Regions from separate parts of the Deinococcus betulae genome, predicted to be linked through region 1. Evidence: riboswitches for the same ligand, from Rfam matches in the RefSeq annotation. Region 1 holds a riboswitch; the other holds the start of a gene.
The links. A riboswitch is a leader RNA that binds a small molecule or an ion and turns the genes downstream of it on or off. The one in region 1 is predicted to bind thiamine pyrophosphate.
Positions count from the first base shown of each region.

Region 1 (5,487 bases):
CGTCCAGCACAGTCGTCAGCAGGTCCGGGGTGCGCAGGCCCCGTCCTGTGCCAATCGGACTGGCCAGGGGCATCACCGCCGCGCAGCCCGCCGCTTCCAGGGCGCGCGCTAGGACAGCGTCAGGCTGCACGTAGGGCAGCACCACGAACCCGTCAGCCGCCAGTTCCTCGGCGGCGCGCAGGGTGGCTACCGGGTCCGGCAGCAGCCAGCGGGCGTCAGGGATAACCTCCAACTTCACCCAGGGTGTCCCGGTGGCGGCGCGGGCCAGGCGGGCCACCCGCACGGCCTCGGCAGCGGTGCGGCAGCCCGCCGTGTTGGGCAGCAGTTGCAGGTGGTCCCAGTTCAGCGCGTCCAGCAGGCCGTCGTGGCCGGGGGCCCGCAGTTCGACCCGCCGAATGGCCACCGTGACAATCTGGGTGCCGCTGGCCTCCAGGGCGCCGCGCATCACCTCAAAGTCTGTGAATTTCCCAGTGCCCAGCATCAGGCGCGAGGTAAAGGTGCGGCCACCCAGCCTCAAGATGTCCGGTGACATCAGCCGCCACCCAGGATGCGGACAATCTCGACGACATCCCCTTCGTGCAGGGCGCGGTCTGGAATCCGGGCACCGGGGTAAAAGTCGTCGTTGACGGCCACCGCCACGCGCGCCGGGTCAATGTTCAGGGCATGCAGCAGCGCGGGCAGACTCAGGCCAGGGGTCAGGGGATAGGGGTCGCCGTTTACCCGCATGGGGTCACCGCCGGGCGCCGCAGGGCCGCGCGCAGGTCGGCCGCCGCCTGGGCGGGGTCAGGGGCGTCCAGCACCGCGCGCACCACGGCCACCCGGCGGGCCCCGGCCGCCAGCACGCCGGGCAGGGTACAGGCGTCAATGCCCCCGATGGCGTACCAGGGCACCTGGGGCCGCAGCGCCGCCACCTGCCGCAGGTACGCCAGGCCGGCCGCCGCGCGTCCCGGCTTGGTGGGTGTGGCGTACACCGGCCCGGCCGCAATATAGGCGGGCGCCTGGGTCAGGGCCCGCCCAGCCTGCGCGGCCGTGTGGGTGCTCAGGCCGACCAGCAGCCCCGGCGCCAGCCCATGTGCCCAGGCGGGGGGCAAGTCGCCCTGGCCCAGATGCACGCCGTCGGCGCCGCAGGCCACCGCCACATCCACCCGGTCATTGATAAACAGCGGCACGCCGCGCGCCTGCGCCTGGTCGGCCAGCCGGGCGCCCAGGGCCATATAGGGCCGGGCCTCCCAGTCCTTGCAGCGCAGTTGCAGGATCTCCACCCCGCCGTCCAGCGCGGCGGCCACCCGCGCCAGAAACTCGGCCTCGGGCTGGTCGGGGCGCGGCGTGGCCACCAGGTAGAGGCGGCCCAGGGGACCGGTCCAGGGTTCTGGGGGCCGAAGGTTTGAGCCCGTGCCGGCCGCCAATTCTTTCGGTTCCTGCTGCCCCAGTGCCCCTGCGTTCCGGTCTCTCCTCTGTGGTTCAGTCATCGGCGCCCACCTCCACATACAACTTGCTGCCGCGCGCCCGGAATTCCTGGGCTTTGGCTTCCAGGCCTGCCAGCACCTCCGGGGCGCGCAGGTCGTGACTGAGCTTCATGGAGCAGAACTGTGGCCCGCACATGGAGCAGAAGTGGGCCGTTTTGGCCGCGTCGGCGGGCAGCGTTTCGTCGTGCAGCGCGCGGGCCTTCTGCGGGTCCAGGCCCAGGGCAAACTGGTCTTCCCAGCGGAACTCAAAGCGGGCCTTGCTCAGGGCGTTGTCGCGGGCCTGGGCGCCGGGGTGGCCTTTGGCGAGGTCGGCGGCGTGCGCGGCGATGCGGTAGGCGATGACCCCGTCGCGCACGTCCTGGCGGTCCGGCAGCCCCAGATGTTCTTTTGGGGTGACATAGCACAACATGGCGGTGCCGTACCACGCGATCTGCGCCGCGCCGATGGCCGAGGTGATGTGGTCGTAGCCCGGCGCGATATCGGTGGTCAGCGGCCCCAGGGTATAGAAGGGGGCCTCGTGGCAGACCTCCAACTGGCGGGTCATGTTTTCCCGAATCAGCTGCATGGGGACGTGGCCCGGCCCCTCAATCATGGTCTGCACACCACGTTTCCAGGCCACCTGTGTCAGCTCGCCCAGCGTGTCCAGTTCGGCAAACTGCGCGGCGTCGTTGGCGTCTTCCACACTGCCGGGACGCAGGCCGTCGCCCAGACTGAAGGTGATGTCGTAGGCGGCCAGCAGCTCGCACATCTCGGCAAAATGGGTGTACAGGAAGTTTTCCTGGTGATGGGCCAGACACCATTTGGCCAGGATGCTGCCCCCGCGCGAGACGATCCCGGTGCGGCGGCGCGCGGTCAGCGGCAGGTGCGCCAGCCGCACGCCGGCATGAACAGTCATGTAATCCACGCCCTGCTCGGCCTGCTCTATTAGAGTGTCGCGGTAAAGGTCCCAGGTCAGTTCCTCAGCCACGCCGCCCACCTTCTCAAGCGCCTGATAGATGGGCACGGTGCCCACTGGCACGGCGCTGCTGCGCAAAATCCACTCGCGGGTGGGGTGGATGTGGCGGCCAGTCGAGAGGTCCATCACCGTGTCGGCGCCCCAGCGGGTGGCCCAGATCATCTTGCCCACCTCTTCCTCTATAGAACTGGTGACGATGCTGGTGCCCAGGTTGGCGTTCACCTTGACCCGGAAGTTGCGGCCGATGATGGTGGGTTCCAGTTCGGGGTGGTTGATGTTGGCAGGAATCACTGCCCGGCCCCGCGCCACCTCCGAGCGCACGAATTCCGGGGTGATCTCGCGCGGAATCCCGGCTCCAAACGCCTCGCCTGGATGCTGGTGGGTCAGGTCAAAGCCTTCGTCTTGCCGCAGGTTCTCGCGCAGGGCCACAAATTCCATTTCTGGGGTAATTTCGCCCCGGCGCGCCGCCTGAAGCTGGGTGATGGCCTCGCCTGGCCGCGCCCGCCGGGGGGCCGGCACTGCCGGAAAGGGAAGAGGACCGCTGCGGTCCAGGTCGGGATGAGAGCGGCCAGGTTGTGCTGCCAGACGCGGGTCATGGGCCAGCCAGGGGCGCGCGTGGGTCAGGCCAGCGCGCAGGTCCACCGTGGCAGCGGCGTCGGTGTAAGGGCCGCTGGTATCGGGCACCAGCAGCGGTGGATTGGGCCGCGTGCGGGTCAGTGCGCCGACCCGTTCCAGGGTGGGCGACTGATGAATCCGCCGCGCTGGCACGCGCACGTCGGGGTGCAGATGACCGCGCAGATATACCTTTTCGCTGCTGGGAAAGGGCGTGGTCAGGTCGGGGTCCAGGGCCAGGGGAGGTGGGGTGAGGTCGGGCCGCAGGGTGGTTGTCATTGAGTACTCCGGGGAAGGCGGCAATAAGAAAGCGCCGCCGGGCGCCTGTGGGCGAACGGTTAGGGATGAGGCTGGCATCAAGCCGCCTGCGTTAACCCGCTGACGCGGGTAACATGAAGTGCTTTGGGTCTACAAAACGACAACGCCCCCCTCACGCGTTCGGAGGGGGGCAAAACCACAACTGCGGCCTGGCACCCGTCACGCTCCCTCCGCTGGTGTGAACCAGATCAGGTTCCTAGGGTTAGGCCGCTGCGGCCCTCTCAGCCGTTCTGATGAGAACGGCACCCCTGGTGACTGCGGCGAGTCTACACGGTTTGGCAGGTGGTGGCGTGGGAACCAGCGTGCAGAGAGGGGCTGTCCTCTCGACTGGGTCCAAAACGGGTGATGTTACAGCCGGCCTGCAAGCGTTCCTTGATGGCAACGCACAGGGGCGCTCAGCAGCGTGGTCGTTCTGTGGTGGCCATCCTGTTTGTCCTGCACGCCAGCATAGGCCGCTGAGTCGGCGTCTGGATTCGGGGGCTTGGTCGAGAGTTGCCCTGCCTGGCTGCAGCCACAGTGTCGTCCTGGCGTTCTCTGGCGGCACTCGGGCGCGGCGTCTCGTAAGCACCAGAATCGCTGGCCGCTCTATCTCGGCACTGGGCTCAGTGGATGGCGGTTCATGTCCTTGTACAGCAGGTATTTGGTCCAGTCGCGGCCCAGCGCCCCGTACCACTGCGGGCAGTGGGCGCCCATCCAGATCACGTCACCCGTGACCACGGGGTAGTAGGTGTCTTGCAACTTATACAGGCCTTCACCAGCCAGCATCAGCAGGCCGTGTTCCATGTAATGAATCTCGGTGTAAGGCAGCGTGGCGCCGGGCGCAAAGCTCATGGTGCTGACCATGAAGTCAAAGCGCGGGTCGTCCGGCAGCAGTTTGCGGGCCAGCAGGCGCTCGTCGCCTTCAAAGGGCGTGCCGGGAGTATCGCGCTCGTTGCCCCAGCAGACCCCAGGCCCAGGGGGACTGGCCGCCGTCTCATACGGTTTTTCATAGACGGCCACGCGGGCCGCCTCCAGGGCTGTCAGGGTATGAGGGGTGCCCGCCGGTACAAACAGATAGTCAGCTTCGTGCAGGGTCCGGGTTTCGCCGTCCACTGTCGCGTCCACCGTCCCACTCAGGACAAAGGCAAAGCGCTGATGGCCGTGTGCCGATGCCTGTGCGGTCGCCCCGGCTGGCATCTCGGCCGTGAACTGCACGAAGCGTGCCCCCAGGCCTATGACCGGCGCGATGTGCAGCACCACCGCGCTGCCGGGCCACTCAGCCAGGGCGGTGCGCACAAAGGTCTCGGGGGTCAGGACCGCGTGAGAGGGCTGCAAAGCGGAACGGGTGACGCCCAGGTGCTTCATATGGTCTCCACGAGAATCAGTTCAGAGCAGCCGTGACGCCAGAGGGCAACAACTGTTGGGCGTGAGGCGGATTGCCCCCTAAATGTCTGGGCGCTGCACGCACCAGATAGATGTCGTGTCATACCGACTCTGATTGAACCGTTTGCAAAAACGATGAAATCCGACCAGAGGGAGGAAGGAGCAAAGCGGGTTCCGGGCGTGGAGTTGGCCAATCGGTTCTCTCCCGATTTGTAAACGAAACAGATGGAATCCTTCTCATACGTCTCCAGTGGGGGTGAGCAGGCGCCCGCGCACCTCACCGTCAAAGTGCGCGCCGCTCGCCGTCCAGCGGTACACCGGCTGCCCACGCAGATAGGTGGCGTGAACGCGCCCCCGGAAGGCCTCTCCCCGGTATGGGTTGGCCTGATGGCGGTCGTGCAGTTCGGTCAGAGAGAAGTCTTCGTCCAGCTGCACCAGGGCAAAATCGGCGTCGGCGCCCACGGTCAGCGCGCCCTTGCCCCGCAGGCCAAAACGCCGCGCCGGATTCAGGGCCGTCACTGCCGCAATCAGTTCCAGCGGCACGCCGCGCGTCCAGTGACCGTTCAGCAGCACATTCAGCGTGGACTGCGCGCCGCTGATGCCTCCCCACAGCGCAAAAAAATCATCCCCGGTCTTCAGTTCGGATGGGGCGGGCGAGTGGTCTGAGCCCACCGTGTCTATCTGCCCGGCTTTGAGTGCGGTCCACAGCGCTTCGCGGGTGGCCGCGTCACGCAGGGGTGGGGCACACTTGAGTAGCGGCCCGGCGCGCTCGGC
Region 1 covers NZ_JAIQXU010000002.1:242,968-248,454, reverse strand. The annotation lists gene K7W42_RS03460 (thiazole synthase) at 1-532, opposite strand, end outside; gene thiS (sulfur carrier protein ThiS) at 532-726, opposite strand; gene thiE (thiamine phosphate synthase) at 717-1,469, opposite strand; gene thiC (phosphomethylpyrimidine synthase ThiC) at 1,462-3,312, opposite strand; TPP riboswitch at 3,499-3,611, opposite strand; gene allE ((S)-ureidoglycine aminohydrolase) at 3,937-4,695, opposite strand; gene K7W42_RS03435 (allantoinase) at 4,951-5,487, opposite strand, start outside.

Region 2 (5,487 bases), on a different contig from region 1:
GCTGGAGGTGGCGCTGGGCACTGTCCTTGCGGGCCTGCTGCTGACCGCCCTACCGGGCTGGCTGGCCCCGGCGCGCGAGGTGGTGTATCTGGATGTCGGGCAGGGCGACAGCACCCTGATTCGCCTGCCGGGCCTGACCATGCTGATTGACGCGGGCGGTTCGGTGGGCAGCGACTACGATGTGGGCGGCCGCACCGTTGTGCCGGCCCTGCGGGCACTGGGAGTCCGCAAGATTGACGTGCTGGTCGCTTCGCACGCCGATACCGACCATATCGAAGGGGTGCCGGCCGTGCTGCGCGCCCTGCCGGTGGGCGAGCTGTGGATTGGGCACCACAAACGCGGCGACCCTGTGCTGGACGCCGTGCTGGCCGAAGCCCAGGCCCAGGGCGTCCCCGTGCGCGAGGTGCGGCGCGGGGACCGCGTGCAGGCGGCGGGCGCGGCCCTGACGGTGTTGTGGCCAGCCGGGCAGGGCTGGCACCCCGAAGACAACGAGAACAGCGTGGCCCTGACCCTGGAATCGGGCGCCTGGCGCGCGGCGTTTCTGGGCGACCTGAACCAGCAGGGCGAGGTGCTGGCCAGCCCCGGCAACCTGGATGTCCTCAAAGCGCCCCACCACGGCAGCCGCTACTCCACCGGCGAGGCGCTGCTGGCCCAGGCCACCCCCGCCGACACCGTGCTGAGCGTGGGACGCAATACCTACGGCCACCCTCACCCCGACGTGCTGGCGCGGCTGGCACAGGCCCAGTCCAGGGTGTGGCGCACCGATCAGGTGGGGACCATTCGGTGGGCGATTCCGTAGGGCAGGAAAGAAGAATCGATTAGAAAAGGGAGCGCAGGCCGTCCCAGCCGTCGACCAGTTCCGTGAAGCGGGCAGCGCCGTGCAGGTGGGCATCAAGAACACTGGGGAGCCACGGCAGCACATCGGGGGGCAGGCGGTCTGGGGCAAACCAGGCCACCTCAGAGGTTTTGTCCAGAGGCCGAGCTTCCCCTGCCCAGGTCCGGGCCAGGAAAAACACGTCCAGGCCCTGCGTACCGTCCAGGTCGTAGCGGCAGGCGCCCAGGCAGGTCAGGGCGTCTGGGTGAACCACCAAGCCCACCTCTTCCAGCGTCTCGCGGGCTGCCGTCTGGGCCAGACCCTCGCCCCGTTCCACCCGCCCGCCCGGCAGCCCCCAGAGGCCGTGGGCATACGAGGACCCGTCGCGGCGGCCCAGCAAGAGGCGCCCGGCCCCGTCCTGCACCGCCAGCCACGCCACCAGCTGAAAGCTCATGCCAGGCCACCCAGCGCGCGTACCTGGCGCACGTCCCGCAACTGTTCTGTAACGGGCACGCCCCACGCCAGGTGGGCCTCCAGAACGGCGGGCAGCCAGGGCAGGCACTTCGATGGGAGCGCCGACGGCAGAACCCAGGCAACGGCCGAGGTCTTGTGCAGCGGCTGTGGCTCACCTGTCCACTGGCGAGCCAGAAAGAGAAAATCGGTGCCCTGCGCGCCGTCCACCTCGTAACGGCGCACGCCCAGGACCGACAGGACCTGCGGGTGCAGCGTCAGCCCAGTTTCTTCCCGGACCTCGCGCGCCGCCGCTTCGGGGAGGCCCTCGCCGGGTTCGACCTGCCCGCCTGGCAGCCCCCACAGCCCGTGCCCGTACACTGACCCGTCTCGCCGCCCCAGCAGCACGCGGCCCCCAGCGTCTTGAAGCACTGTCCACACCAGCAGATTGCGCATCATGCCTCAGGGTGACACGCCAGACGCGCCCTTCTGGCCTAGCATCAGGGCAATGAGCTGCATTCTGCGCGTCTACGGCTACTTTGATGTGACCGCTTTTCTGGCCGAAACCGCGTTTGCCTCACATTGGGTGTGGCGGGAAGGCGACCTGCTGGGGCGCCCACCCCGTCCTGTAGGAGACTCTGGCTTTCTGCTGGCAACCAGTCAGGCCGAATTTGACCAGCCAGGCCAACAAATTGAGGATACCATCCTTTTCCTAGAGACGCACCACGCCAGCCTGCTGGCCCTGCACCAGCGGCTGACAGCCACAGACCCCACGCTGAACCATAGCGACATGGAACTGGACTTTGGGATCGAGGACCGCGTCGGCATGCTGGACGAAAAGGGCCGTGAGATCGTGCACCAGTCTGACCATTTTCCGGCGGCACTGATTCGGCTGGCGGGTGAGGTAGGCCTCAGCCTGAGCGTCTCCCGTTACCCCCGAACGCTGCCGGAAGACGAAGACCTCTGACGCCTGACAGGAGCCGCCCGCTCTGCCCTGGGGAGACGGCACAGCCCTCACTTCCGTTGACACCGCAGGCTATGCCCCCCCCTCTGCTCTCTCTGCTGCGCAGCTTTTCAGGGCGCTCGAAGACAACCCTCAGGCGCACTGACTCCCCCTGTGCGTTCTGCGCTATCCTCGCGGGTGCGTCACCGGGGGTGCCGAACCGAAGCAGGTTTGGCTGAGACTTACCCCAGGAACCTGATCCGGGTCATTCCGGCGGAGGGAGCGTGACCGGCCCCGCCCTGCATACTGGCGGCGGCCCCCGCTTCCCCTCGTGACGCGAGGGGACTTTTTTATGCGTAGAACACTACTGACCGCTCTGCTGCTGGGGGGGGCTGCCCAGGCCCAGACCACCCTGACCGTCATCACCCACGACTCCTTTGACGTGGATAAGAAGCTGGTGGCGGCGTTCGAGACCGCCAATGGGGCGAAGGTTCGCTTCATCAAGGGCGGCGACGCGGGCGAACTCCTAAACCGCCTGATTCTGACCCGCCGCGCCCCGATTGCTGACGTGGTCTATGGCCTGGACAACAGCCTGCTGCCGCGTGCCCGCCAGGCCGGGATTCTCGAAGCCTACACGTCACCTGCGCTGGCCAAGGTGCCAGCCGCCTACCGTCTGGACGACGCTGGCCTGCTGAACACCGTGGACTACGGATTTGTGGCCCTGAACTACGACCGCGCGTGGTTCGAGAAAGCGGGCCTGGCCCTGCCCAAGAACCTGGACGACCTGAAAACGCTGGCCTACGCGAAGCTGACCGTGGTGCAAAGTCCGGCGACCAGCAGCCCTGGCCTGGCCTTTTTGCTCGCCACGGTCAACCACTACGGCGAGGCGGGGGCCTGGCAGTGGTGGCGCGCGGCCCGTGCCGGCGGCATGAAGGTTACGCGCGGCTGGAGCGACGCCTACTACAAGGACTTCACCAGAAACGGCGGTAAATACCCCATCGTGCTGTCCTACGCCAGCAGCCCCGCCGCCGAGGTGTTTTACGCCGACGGCTTTAATCCTGCCAAATTGCCGGCCCAGGCCCCGACAGGCAACCTCTTTCTGCCCGGCAGCACATTCACCCAGCTTGAAGGCGTGGGCGTCCTGAAGGGCAGCAAGCAGGCCGCCCTGGCCCGTAAGTTCGTGGACTTCATGCTGAGTAGCCCCGTGCAAGCGGACCTGCCCACCCGGATGTGGATTTACCCCGCCGTCCAGGGCACGCCCCTGAATCCAGTGTTCAAGTTTGCCCAGGCACCGAAAGCCGAGGCCATCAAGCCCGCCGTGACGGCCAACCCGCAGCGGCTGGTGGACGCCTGGGTGACGCAGGTGCTGAGGGCGAGGTAAGGCGGACGGGTAGCGGTGTGGGGGGTGAGATGTCGCTTGCTTGCCCCACCCCCCATCCCCAGAGGGGACGGGAGAGCAACGTTGGCACTGGGGAGGGGTTGACTGGCGCGGCGGAAGAGAGTTGTCTTTCTACGCGGTGGACGCCGTGGCACACCTGTCGCCCATCGCCTCACGCCCGCGCGCTGCGCGCACGACGGCTTCCGTTGCTGGCCCTGGGATGGTGGCAGGTGAGGACGCTTAAGGCGCGAGATTCTACTGTTGAAAGGCGCTCAAGCAACAGCTTCTTTTTCAAAGTCGAACCTCTGGGCCGCACCAAGACCCCTTGCCCCAATCCCGCCCAGGTCCAGACGAGGCCAGACCCATGACCAAGTTGAGCAGACCCACCAACGTCAGTAGACACCCTGGCCGAGCGCAGCGCTGCTCGCCCTGTCATCAGGTTCCAGGCGCATCAGTCAAATCAGCAGCAACGTGCAGGCCGCCCTGCGCGGCGAAGTCGTCCCCCTTTGTGGGCTGGGGAGTGAGGCACACGCACAGAGCAACTGGTTGCCCATGACCCGTCTCACTTCCTTTCTGCTCACCCTGCCAGGCCTCCTCTTCGTCACCCTCTGCCTGGCCCTGCCCCTCGCCCGCACCATGCTCGAAGGCGGCGTGACCCTGGCCGTCTGGGCCGACCCCTATTTCCAGGGCCGCCTGCTGTGGACGCTGGCCCAGGCCGTCACCACGGCTGGTCTGGCCCTGCTGCTGGGCGTGCCGCTGGCTTTTTTGCTGGCCCGCTTTCAACTGCGCGGCCAGCAGACCTTTCTGCGCCTGCTGCTGCTGCCTTTCGTCACGCCCACGCTGGTCGCCGTGCTGGGGCTCTCGGCGCTGCTGGGGCCGCAAGGTTGGGTCACGCGCCTGACCGGCCTGGACCTCAGCGACACGCCCCTGCTGCTGGTGCTGGGCAACCTCTTTTTCAATCTGCCGGTGATGGTGCGCCTGAGCTACGCCAGCTTTGCGCGGGTGCCGGCCGGCCTGCTGGGGGCGGCGCGCAGCCTGGGCGCCAGCGCAAGGCGTGCGGCGTGGGACATTGCCCTGCCACTGGCCCTGCCAGGGGTGCTGGCCGGAGCCGTGCTGGTCTTTCTGTATTCCGCCCTGAGCTTTGGCCTGCCCCTGGCGCTGGGGGGCGAGCGCTACGCCACGCTGGAGGTCGAGATTTACACCCTGACCGCCCTGCAACTGCGGCTGCCCGAGGCCAGCGCGCTGATTGTGGGGCAGCTGGGCCTGACGCTGCTGGCCACCTGGACCTACGTGCGCCTGACGCGCGGCGGCGTGGGCGTGTCGGCGGCAGCCCGGCCCCCCGCACGCGGCGCCGCCCGGCTGGCCCTGCTGGGCCTGGGGGGCCTGACGGTCCTGATCTGTTTTGCGCCGCTGCTGGCTGTGGTGGCGCGCGGCCTGCTGGGCACAGGCGGCCCCACCCTGTCCTACTGGCAGGGCGTACTGGCCGACGACACCACCCCGCTGCTGGCCTGGAACACCATGCGCTTTGGCCTGATGGCTCTGGCCGGGGCCACAGTGCTGGGGGGGCTGTACGCGCTGGGGGCGTGGCAGGCCCGGTCACGGGTGCTTGACCTCGTTTCGCTGCTGCCACTGATGGTCTCGCCGGTCAGTCTGGCGGTGGGCTACCTGCTGGCCTATCCGGCGCTGGCCGCCAGCCTGCCGCTGCTGATCGCGGCCTATACCCTGCTGGCCTGGCCGCTGGTGGTGCGCTCGGTGCTGCCGGCCCTGCGCGCCATTCCGCCCCGGCTACACGAAGCGGCGCGGTCACTGGGCGCCAGCAGTGCGGCGGCTTTCCGCACCGTCACCTGGCCGCTGGCGGCGCCCGCCCTGCGCGGCGGCGGCGCACTGGCCCTGGCCACGGTG
Region 2 covers NZ_JAIQXU010000032.1:35,551-41,037, forward strand. The annotation lists gene K7W42_RS19060 (DNA internalization-related competence protein ComEC/Rec2) at 1-799, shown strand, start outside; gene K7W42_RS19065 (NUDIX domain-containing protein) at 819-1,268, opposite strand; gene K7W42_RS19070 (NUDIX domain-containing protein) at 1,265-1,723, opposite strand; gene K7W42_RS19075 (hypothetical protein) at 1,773-2,231, shown strand; TPP riboswitch at 2,406-2,507, shown strand; gene K7W42_RS19080 (thiamine ABC transporter substrate-binding protein) at 2,560-3,588, shown strand; gene K7W42_RS19085 (ABC transporter permease) at 4,138-5,487, shown strand, end outside.
Region 2: linked by a shared signal. The riboswitch ahead of K7W42_RS19080 (thiamine ABC transporter substrate-binding protein) and the one ahead of thiC (phosphomethylpyrimidine synthase ThiC) in region 1 are both predicted to bind thiamine pyrophosphate.